2 regions of the Cupriavidus sp. 01T418 genome follow, and region 1 is predicted to be linked to the other one. Evidence: predicted binding sites of a transcription regulator. Region 1 holds the regulator's gene; the other holds the start of a gene.
What was found. The regulator HrcA, encoded in region 1, represses chaperone genes, less so after heat shock. The targets are predictions, from matches to a motif close to TTAGCACTCNNNNNNNNNGAGTGCTAA.
Positions count from the first base shown of each region.

Region 2: rpoH (RNA polymerase sigma factor RpoH) is a predicted target of HrcA. The motif match lies at 2,935-2,961, and genes of this name have one in related genera.

Region 1 is NZ_JBFTQG010000002.1:284,854-289,968, reverse strand. It holds gene AC1DQ3_RS03420 (RNA-binding S4 domain-containing protein) at 29-424, opposite strand; gene hemH (ferrochelatase) at 458-1,573, opposite strand; gene hrcA (heat-inducible transcriptional repressor HrcA) at 1,686-2,726, opposite strand; gene AC1DQ3_RS03405 (NAD kinase) at 2,841-3,758, shown strand; gene recN (DNA repair protein RecN) at 3,793-5,115, shown strand, end outside.
Region 2 is NZ_JBFTQG010000003.1:335,704-340,818, reverse strand. It holds gene AC1DQ3_RS05740 (CmpA/NrtA family ABC transporter substrate-binding protein) at 1-676, shown strand, start outside; gene ybiB (DNA-binding protein YbiB) at 782-1,789, shown strand; gene AC1DQ3_RS05730 (pirin family protein) at 1,804-2,679, opposite strand; gene rpoH (RNA polymerase sigma factor RpoH) at 3,077-3,970, shown strand; gene AC1DQ3_RS05720 (SCO family protein) at 4,084-4,695, opposite strand; gene cyoE (heme o synthase) at 4,869-5,115, opposite strand, start outside.

The DNA.
Region 1 (5,115 bases):
GGCGAGCGCCTGCGCGGCTTGTCCTGGCTCACCCCTTCACGCCGTCGATCTGGCGCCGGTCGCGCTTGGTCGGCCGGCCCTGCAAGCGCGATGCCGGTTCCACGTTAAGCCGCCTGTTCTCGGCATCTTGCCGCCGGCGAGCCTCGCTGGCCTCGGTTTCCGCATACAGTGTCTGGGCAACGGCTGCCGGGCCGCGCGCGCCGGCGATGCCCTTCACCACCAATTCCCAGCGCTGCTGGTGCGCCTCCAGGAAGATCGTGTCGCCCGGCCTGACCTCGCGCGAGTTCTTGCAGGCCTGGCCGTTGACCTGGACCTTGCCGCGCTCCACCGCCTCGGCCGCCAGCGAACGCGTCTTGAAGAAGCGCGCGCACCACAGCCATTTATCGATGCGCAGACGGGCATCGGCCTCGAAGGATACGTTCATGCCATCACTTCCATGTCGTTGGCCAGGCGCCGGTCATGCCGCCGCCCCGCGGGTCTGGGCTTGCGTGCGCCGGGCTTCGAGCTCATGCGGATGGGGCGGCCGCAGCGGCCAGCCTTGCAGGTGCTGCAAGCCGATTTCGGCGAGTCCGGCGATCCAGCTTTCCGCATCGTTGAGGCAAGGAATGTAGTGAAATACCTTGCCGCCAGCCATCTGGAACTCGGAGCGCCCTTCCATGGCGATCTCCTCCAGCGTTTCGAGGCAGTCTGCCGGGAAGCCGGGGCAGAACACGTCGACCCGGCCGGTGCCGACTTTGCCCAGTTCCTGCAGGGTGGGCGCGGTATAGGGCTGCAGCCACTCCGCCTTGCCGAAGCGCGACTGGAAGGTGACCTGGTACTGCCCGGGCTGCAAGCCCAGCGCCTCGCCCAGCAGGCGCCCGGTCTTGAGGCATTCGCAGTGGTAGGGATCACCCAGCTCCAGCGTCCGGCGCGGCACCCCGTGAAATGACAGGATCAGCTTGTCGCCGCGCGCGAAATCCGGCGTGCCGTGTTGCGCCCAGTATGCCCCGACCTGCTGGTGCAGGGCCGCGATATACGCCGGATGGTCGTGAAAATGCTTGACCAGCCGCAACTCGGGCTGGTTACGCCATGACTTCAGCACCCGGAACACCTCGTCGAAACCCGTCGCCGTGGTGGTGCCGGAGTACTGCGGGTACATCGGCAGCAACAGGATGCGTTCGGTGCCCTGGCGGCGCAGCGCTTCCAGCACCGAGGCGATCGACGGGTTGCCGTATCGCATGGCGCACGCCACCGTCACCGCATGGCCATGCTGGTTGAGCAACAACTGCAAGGCGTGGGCCTGGCGCTCGGTATGGACCAGCAGCGGCGATCCGGTCATATGCGCCTCGCGCAGCCAGATCGATTCGTACTTCATCGCGGAAGCGCGCGAACGCAGCGGCAGGATGATGCCGTACAGGATCGGCAGCCACGCCGCGCGCGGGATTTCCACGACACGCGGATCGGAGAGGAACTGCTTGAGATAACTGCCGACCGCCTTGGGCGTCGGCGCATCGGGCGTGCCGAGGTTGATCAGCAGGATCGCCGTACGCGGCGCCTGGCCATGCTGGTAGGCCGGTTCGGGAGTAAACGTCATGCAATTTCCGGTGTGGCGGGGCGGCGCGGGCACAGGGCGCGCGGCCGCCAGGTCTCGCCGAGCTGACAGGATGAAGGGGACAGGCAGTCTGTGAGACCGGGCCAGGACAATACTAGTTCTGGCTGAGCGCGCTGGACAACAGGCGCGCGGTAATGTCAACGATCGGGATCACCCGTTCGTAGGCCATGCGGGTCGGACCGATCACCCCGAGGGTGCCGACGATCTGCCCGTCGACCTCGTAGGGCGCGGTGATGACCGCCATGTCTTCCAGCGGCACCAGCTTGCTCTCGCCGCCGATGAAGATCTGCACGCCCTGGGCGTGGCTCGAGACATCGAGCAGCTTGAGCAGGCCGGTCTTGTGTTCGAAGACGTCGAACAGCTTGCGCAGCTTCTCCATGCTGGACGAGAGGTCTTCCACCTCGAGCAGCTTGCGTTCGCCGGAAATAAAGACGTGATCGTCCTCCTCCTCCTCGGCCATGGCGCTGCTGCCCGCCTCCACCGCCGCCTGCATCAGCTGCGACATATCCATGCGCAGCGCCTGCAGTTCGCCGCGCAGGTGGTTGCGCACATTGTCGAAGCTCATGCCGGCAAAGTGCGAATTGATGAAATTGGCGGCTTCGACCAGTTGCGACGGGGAATATGGCAGCTCGGTCTGGATGATGCGGTTCTGCACATCGCCCTCGGGCGTGACGATGATCAGCAGGATGCGCTTGTCGGAGAGCCGCATGAACTCGACCTGGCGGAACGCCTGGGCGCGGCGCGGCGTCATTACCACACCGGCAAATTGCGACAGGTTGGACAGGGTGTGCGCCGCCGAGGTGATCATCCGCTGCGGCCCCATCTGCTGGCCGCGCAGCTGGCCCTGGATCTTGCCCGTCAGCTCGGCCAGGTTGAGCGCGCCTTCCAGCGACTGGGCGGTCAGCATGGTGTCGACGAACAAGCGGTAGCCGCGCGGCGTCGGAATGCGCCCGGCCGAGGTATGCGGACTGGCAATAAACCCCATCTCCTCCAGATCCGACATCACATTGCGGATCGTGGCAGGCGACAGATCGAGCCCGGAGTACTTCGACAAGGTCCGTGAGCCCACGGGCTGCCCCTCGGCGATGTAGCGCTCGATCAGGGTTTTGAGAAGCGTTTTCGCACGTTCATCCATGATGTTCCCGATTTTACGCAAGTTTACCGCGTTCGGGCGGCTCATCCGTGTTCCGGCCGGGCCGGGGGTGCCGATCTGCTGACAATGGCGGCGGCGATATGGTCTAATCCCGGCATGTCCTCGCTCCCTACGCCCGGCGCCACGCGCGCGCCCTTTCGCACCGTCGCCCTGATCGGCAGGTACGCCACCGCCGGCATCGAGGGGCCGCTGGAAGACCTGGCCGCCTGTATCCTCAAGAACGGCCAGGATGTGGTGTTCGAACGCGAGACCGCAATGGCCACCGGGCTGACCGACTATCCGACCCTGGCGCCCGACGAGATCGGCAAGCATGCCGATGTGGCGGTGGTGCTGGGCGGCGACGGCACCCTGCTGGGCCTGGCGCGCCAGCTGGCCGGCTACCCGGTGCCGTTGATCGGCGTGAACCATGGGCGCCTCGGCTTCATGACCGACATCCCGCTGCAAGACGTGCAATCGGTACTGCCCGACATGCTCGCGGGCCGCCACGAATCCGAGACCCGCATGCTGCTGGAGTCGCAGGTGGTGCGCGACGATGGCGTGATCTTCTCCGCGCTGGCCTTCAACGACGTGGTTGTCAACCGTTCCGGCATCTCCGGCATGGTCGAGCTGGCGGTTTCGGTGGACGGCCACTTCATGTACAACCAGCGTTCGGACGGCCTGATCGTCTCGACGCCGACCGGCTCGACCGCCTATGCGCTGTCGGCGGGTGGCCCGATCCTGCACCCCACCCTGTCGGGGCTGGTGCTGGTGCCGATTGCCCCACACGCGCTGTCCAACCGCCCGATCGTCCTGCCGCACGACGCCGAAGTCTCGATCGAAGTGGCAACGGCGCGCGACGCCAGCGTCAACTTCGACATGCAGTCGCTGACCTCGCTGCTGCCTGGCGATCGCATCGTGGTCCGCCGTTCGGCCAAGACCGTCAACCTGCTGCACCCGATCGGCTACAACTACTACACGACTCTGCGCAAGAAGCTGCACTGGCACGAGTACCCGAGCGAAGACAACCGGCTCTGATCCGGCCCAGATCCGCCCCTGAACCGAACCCACGATGCTGCGCAGCCTGTCCATCCGCGATTTCGTCATCGTCGATACGCTCGACCTCGACTTCTCCCCGGGCTTCACCGTCTTTACCGGCGAGACCGGCGCCGGTAAATCGATCCTGATCGATGCGCTGGCCCTGGTGCTGGGTGAGCGCGCTGACGCCGGCGTGGTACGCGAAGGCGCCGCCCGGGCCAGTATCAGCGCCACTTTCGCCACCCCCGCCGGGCTCGATGCCTGGCTGGCCGAACACGACCTCACCGGCGACGACGGCACCGTGCTGCTGCGCCGCACCGTCGATGCCGGCGGGCGCAGCAAGGCCTTCATCAATGGCGCCGCCGCCACGCTGGGCCAGTTGCGCGACATCGGCGACCGCCTGGTCGACATCCACGGCCAGCATGCCCACCAGTTGCTGTTGCGCCCGGACGCGCAGCGCCTGCTGCTCGATGCCCACGCCGGCCTTGCCGCCCAGGCCGGCGCGGTCGCCGAGGCCTGGCGCTCGTGGCGCGCCTGCGTGCGCCAGCGCGAGACCATCGAGCACCGCTCGCGCGAGATGCAGCTCGAACGCGAACGGCTCGAATGGCAGGTCGGCGAACTCGAAAAGCTGGCGCCGCAAGCCGGCGAATGGGAAGACATCCAGGCTGAATACAACCGGCTCTCGCACGCCGCCGGGCTGATCGAGGGCAGCCGCGCCGCGCTGGAGGCGTTGTCCGAAGCCGATGGCTCGGTGCTATCGGGGCTCAACAGCGTGGTGCAGCGCCTGCGCCAGCTGGAGAACGTCGATCCTGCCCTGGGCGACGTGCTGGCGGCGCTGGACCCGGCCCTGGTGCAGGTCGAGGAGGCCGCGCACTCCCTCAACCGCTACGTCGACCGGCTCGATCTCGACCCGGAACGCCTGCAACTGGTGGAGGCGCGCATGCAGGCGCTGCACACCACCGCGCGCAAGTACCGGATGCCGCCCGAGCAACTGCCGGACGAGCTGCTGGCCCGCCGCCGGCAGCTCGACGACCTCCAGTCCGCCCAGGACCTGAACAAGGCGATGGCGCGCGAGGCCGCGGCCCGAGCCGCCTACCTGACCATCGCCCAGCACCTCGGCGCCGCCCGCAAGGTGGCGGCGGAAAGCCTGTCGGCCGCGGTCACGGATGCCATGCAGGGACTGTCCATGGCGGGCGGCAGCTTCGTCGTGGCGCTGCACCCGCTCGACGAAGGGCAGAGCCACGGCCTGGAACAAGTCGAATTCCTGGTGGCCGGCCATGCCGGCGTGAGCGCGCGGCCCCTCGCCAAGGTGGCCTCGGGCGGCGAACTCGCCCGTATCAGCCTGGCGATTTCGGTG
Region 2 (5,115 bases), on a different contig from region 1:
GGTCATCACCGTGCCGCCGCCGCAGATGGTGGCCAATATGCGCGCGGGCAATATGGACGGCTTCTGCGTGGGCGAGCCCTGGGGCGCGCGCGCCATCGCGGACAAGATCGGCTTTACCGTGCAGACCACGCAAGCGATCTGGCAGGACCATCCGGAAAAGACCCTGGGCACCACGGCCGAGTTCGTGCAGAAGTACCCCAACACGGCACGCGCCATGGTTGCCGCCGTGCTGGAGGCATCGAAGTACATCGATGCCTCGGCCTCCAACCGCCGCAAGACCGCGCAAGCCATTGCCGCCAGATCCTACATCGACACGGATATGGACATCATCCTGGACCGCATGCTCGGCCGCTACAGCAACGGCCTGGGCAAGACCTGGGACGATCCCCACTCGATGAAGTTCTACCAGGACGGTGGCACCAACTATCCCTTCCTCTCCGACGGCATGTGGTTCCTCACGCAGCACAAGCGCTGGGGCCTGCTCAAGGACCATCCCGACTACCTGGCGGTGGCGAAGAAGGTCAACCGCATCGACATCTACAAGCAGGGCGCCGCGGCCGCGCAGGTGCCGGTGCCCAACAGCGACTTCCGCACCGCGAAGCTGCTGGATGGCGTGGTGTGGGATGCCAGCAAGGACCCGAGGGCTTACGCCGACGCCTTCGAGATCAAGGCCTGAACCAAGCGCGGCATTGTTCGATGTCGCGCTGGCATGCCCAATGCCATGGGCACAGCCTGCTCGCTCCGCTATCATGAACCTCAAACCACATTGCCCCAGCCCGCCATGACCAGCACGCCCGCTACCGCCGCCCCTGCTTTTGCCGCCGCAAAGTACATCAAGGAAATCGGCCGGGGCGTCAACGGCGCCCGCGCGCTGCCGCGCGAAGATGCCCAGGCCTTGTTCGATGCCATGCTGGCCGGCCGCGTGGCCGATATCGAGCTTGGCGCGGTGCTGATGGCCTATCGCATCAAGGGCGAAGCCCCCCACGAACTGGCCGGCATGCTCGATGCAGCCCACGCGCACTGCCTGCCGCTGGCTGCGCCGCCGGACCGCATCGTGGTGACCATCCCAAGCTATAACGGCGCGCGCAAGCAGCCCAACCTGGTGCCGCTGTTGTCGCTGTTGCTGGCGCGCGAAGGCATTCCCGTGCTGGTGCATGGCAGCCGCGCGTTCACCGGGCGCGTCACCAGCATCTCGCTGTTCGAGGCGCTGGGCATCGCGCCGTGCAGCGCCGTGGCGCAGGCCGAAAGCCAGCTTCGCAGCAAGGACAGCCAACCCGGCCCGCTGGCGGTGCTGCCGATCGATGTGCTGTCGCCGGCGCTGGCCGGCATGCTGGACCGGCGCATGCAGATCGGCTTGCGCAACTCCGCGCATACCGTGGTCAAGCTGCTTCAGCCGGTGGGCACCCACTCCCCGGCCGAGGCGCTGCGGCTGTACAGCTACACCCATCCCGAGTACCGCGAGACCCTCACCGACTACTTCTCGCGCGAACCCGCCAATGTGCTGCTGGCGCGTGGCACGGAGGGCGAGGTGGTGGCCGACGCACGCCGCGGCGGCCGCATCGACTGGCTGCACGATGGGCATCAGCGCACGCTGGTCGATCCCACCGCGGGCTCCATCGTTGAAGTGCCGGAATTGCCGCCCGGCAGCGATGTGGACCAGACCGCCGCCTGGATCCGGCTCGTGCTGGACGGCAAGGCGCCCGTTCCCGCTCCGATCGCCACCCAGATCGAGGCGATCCGCAGTTGCCTGGAACAAGGCACGCGGGTGACCTGGGCCAGCCCGGTCTGAGCCATCCCGGGCGTTCAGCGCTTGCGCTGGGGCAGCGGGATGCGGTCGTCCTCGCCGGGCACGCGCGGGAACTGGTTATCCTCCCAGCGCTGGGAGGCTGCTTCGATGGCTTCCTTGGTGCTGGCGACGAAGTTCCAGAAGATAAAGCGGTGCCCGTCGGCCGGGTCGCCCCCAAGCAGCATCACCCGCGACGGCTCGCGCGCCGTCAGCGTCACGGTCTCGCCCGGCACCAGCACCGCCAGATGCCGCTCCGGCAGCGTTTCGCCATCCAGCGCGATGCTGCCGTCCACCGGATAGATGCCGCGTTCGGCATGCTCCGGCGGAATTTCCAGGCTGGCACCCGCATCGAGCTCGATCGCCACGTACAGCGTACGGCTAAACACCTTCACGGGCGCCACCGCGCCAAACGCGTCTCCCGCGATCACGGTCATCCTCACCCCCGGACGCTCCAGCTTGGGCAGCGTGGCGGCGGGATGATGATGGAAGGACGGCTCGTCGTTCTCATGCGCCTTGGGCAGGGCCACCCAGGTCTGGATTCCATGCAGGCGCGGCCCGGCATCGCGGGCGGCCTGGGGCGAGCGCTCGGAGTGGGCGATGCCCTTGCCCGCCGTCATCCAGTTCACGTCGCCCGGCCTGATCACCTGCTTGCTGCCCAGGCTGTCGTGGTGAAGGATCTCGCCTTCGAACAGGTAGGTCACGGTCGCCAGGCCGATATGCGGATGTGGCCGCACATCCGCACCTTCCCCGGGCGGCATCGCCACCGGTCCCATATGGTCGAAGAAGATAAAGGGCCCGACAGTCTGGGTTGCCGCGGCGGGCAGCAGCCGGCTTACGGCGAAGTCGCCGAGGTCACGCGTATGCGGTTTGAGCAAGTGTTCTATGGCAGACATGAATTCTCCCCGGTTCGGCCGATGCTGGCGGCACTGGCGGTCAGTGTAATAAAAAAGAGTGTAGCCCCTGAAGAAACACTGCATCTCATTTGGCGGAAGAACCGAAGGCGGCGGGTGCCCTCTAACCCTTGTCATTCAGCTGATAGCGCAGCGCAGGATAGTGGGCTCGCCACATCCCGCAAGCTCTTGGCGCAAAATACTATGTAAAAGCATAATGTGATTGTCGGGAACTATTAACCCTATAGTTACTCCAACTTAGCAGTCCCCCGGCTTGAGTGCTAATATGTGTTGCAATGCAGTGCGTAGCCCCCATGGGTTGGCGTACGCGGGCAACCCACCCGCCGGATGCAAAAGGAGCAATCGAGTGAACGCGGTCCTATCTGCTGACCAAACCCAAATGACCAAGCTGCCCACGGCCCCCAAGGGCGCCGGGACGTTTGCACTGACACTTCCCGGAACGCTGGGAAATCTGGACAGCTATATCCAGGCTGTCCACCGTATCCCCCTGCTCACCCCCGAGGAAGAGCAGCGGCTGGCGCGCGAGTTGCGCGAGCACGACTCCGTGGATGCGGCACGCCGGATGGTGCTGTCGCACCTGCGCCTGGTGGTGTCCATCGCCCGCCAGTACCTCGGCTACGGCCTGCCCCATGCGGATCTGATCCAGGAAGGCAATATCGGCCTGATGAAGGCCGTGAAGCGCTTCGACCCGGACCAGGGCGTGCGGCTGGTGTCGTACGCGATGCACTGGATCAAGGCCGAGATCCACGAATATGTGCTGAAGAACTGGCGCATGGTCAAGGTGGCTACCACCAAGGCCCAGCGCAAGCTGTTCTTCAACCTGCGCAGCCACAAGCAGGGTGCCCATACCTTCACGCCGGAACAGATCGACGCGGTGGCGCGCGAGCTGAACGTCAAGCCGGAAGAAGTGATGGAGATGGAAACCCGCCTGTCCGGCGGCGACCTGGCGCTCGAAGGCCAGATCGACGATGGCGAGGAGGAGTTCGCTCCCATCGCCTACCTGGCCGACAATCACAACGAGCCCACCCGCGTGATCGAGGCCCAGCGTCACGACCGCATGCAGGTGCAAGGCCTGGAAGAAGCCCTGTCCAAGCTCGACGACCGTAGCCGCCGCATCATCGAAGCGCGCTGGCTGCAGGTCAATGACGACGGCTCCGGCGGTTCCACGCTGCACGAGCTGGCCGACGAGTTCGGCGTTTCCGCCGAGCGCATCCGCCAGATCGAAACCGCGGCGATGAAGAAGATGAAGGGAGCGCTGCAGGCATTCGCCTGAAGCGCGCCGGACGGCGGCGGGCATTTCTCCCCCGCCCCTTCCCGAAGGCAACAGGGCCGGTCTCGCGACCGGCCCTGTTTTATTTTGCCAACCGGGGCAACCGGCGGCGCCCCTCAGGAAGCAAGCAGTTGCTTGATGTCGTGCGCGATCGGCTCCGGCCCCTGGCCGTGGCGAATGAACAGGCGCAGCTTCKCGCTCGGGTCGAACACATAGCTGCCCGCCGAGTGGTCCATGGTGTAGTTGGACGGCGACGTGCCCGGCACCTTGGCGTAGAACACCTTGAAGTCCTTGGCGACCTTTTGCAGCGCGGCGTCGTCGGCCGCACGCATGCCCAGGAAGCGCGGATCGAAAGCCGGCACGTATTGCGCCAGCAGCGCCTGCGTATCGCGCTCGGGATCAACCGTGACAAACAGCACCTGCACCTTGTCGGCGTCCGGTCCCAGTTGCTCCATGACCGCCTTCAGCTCAGCCATGGTGGTCGGGCACACATCGGGGCAATGCGTATAGCCGAAGAACATCACCACTACCTTGCCCTTGAAGTCCGCGATCGTGCGCACCTTGCCGTTGTGATCGGTGAGGACGAAGTCCTTGCCGAATTCACTGCCGCCAGTGATGTCGACGTTCTTGAAGGACGCCCTTTGTTGCCCGCATGCCGCAAGCAGCAACGAGCACAGCGCCAGCAGGCACAACCGGCGCAAGGTGGCGAAGTTGGCGAAGTTGGCCATGAGGCCGGGAGAGAGACGGTTTGACATGCGGGTTCGGTAGGTTTGGCGGGCCGGGAACGCCCGGCACTCGGCCGGACGCGGCAAGGTCACATTGACAGTTGTCATGCAGTATCGCCGATTCGAGTTCCCGCGCACGCAGGCCGCGACAAGATGTCGCAAGCCATGCCTGCCGCTCAGGCCTGCGGCAGGTACTTGAAGTAATGGTCGACCAGCAGCGCGGCGAATAGCAGCGAGAGGTAAAGGATCGAGAAGCGAAAGGCCCGCTGCGCCAGTGCATCCGAATAATTGCGGTACATCTTCCAGGAATACGCCAGGAAAACGCCGCCCAGGATCAGCGCCGCCGCCAGGTAGATATAACCGCACATGCCGTACACGAACGGCAGCAGCGTAGCCGCGATCATGATCAGCGTGTACAGCAGG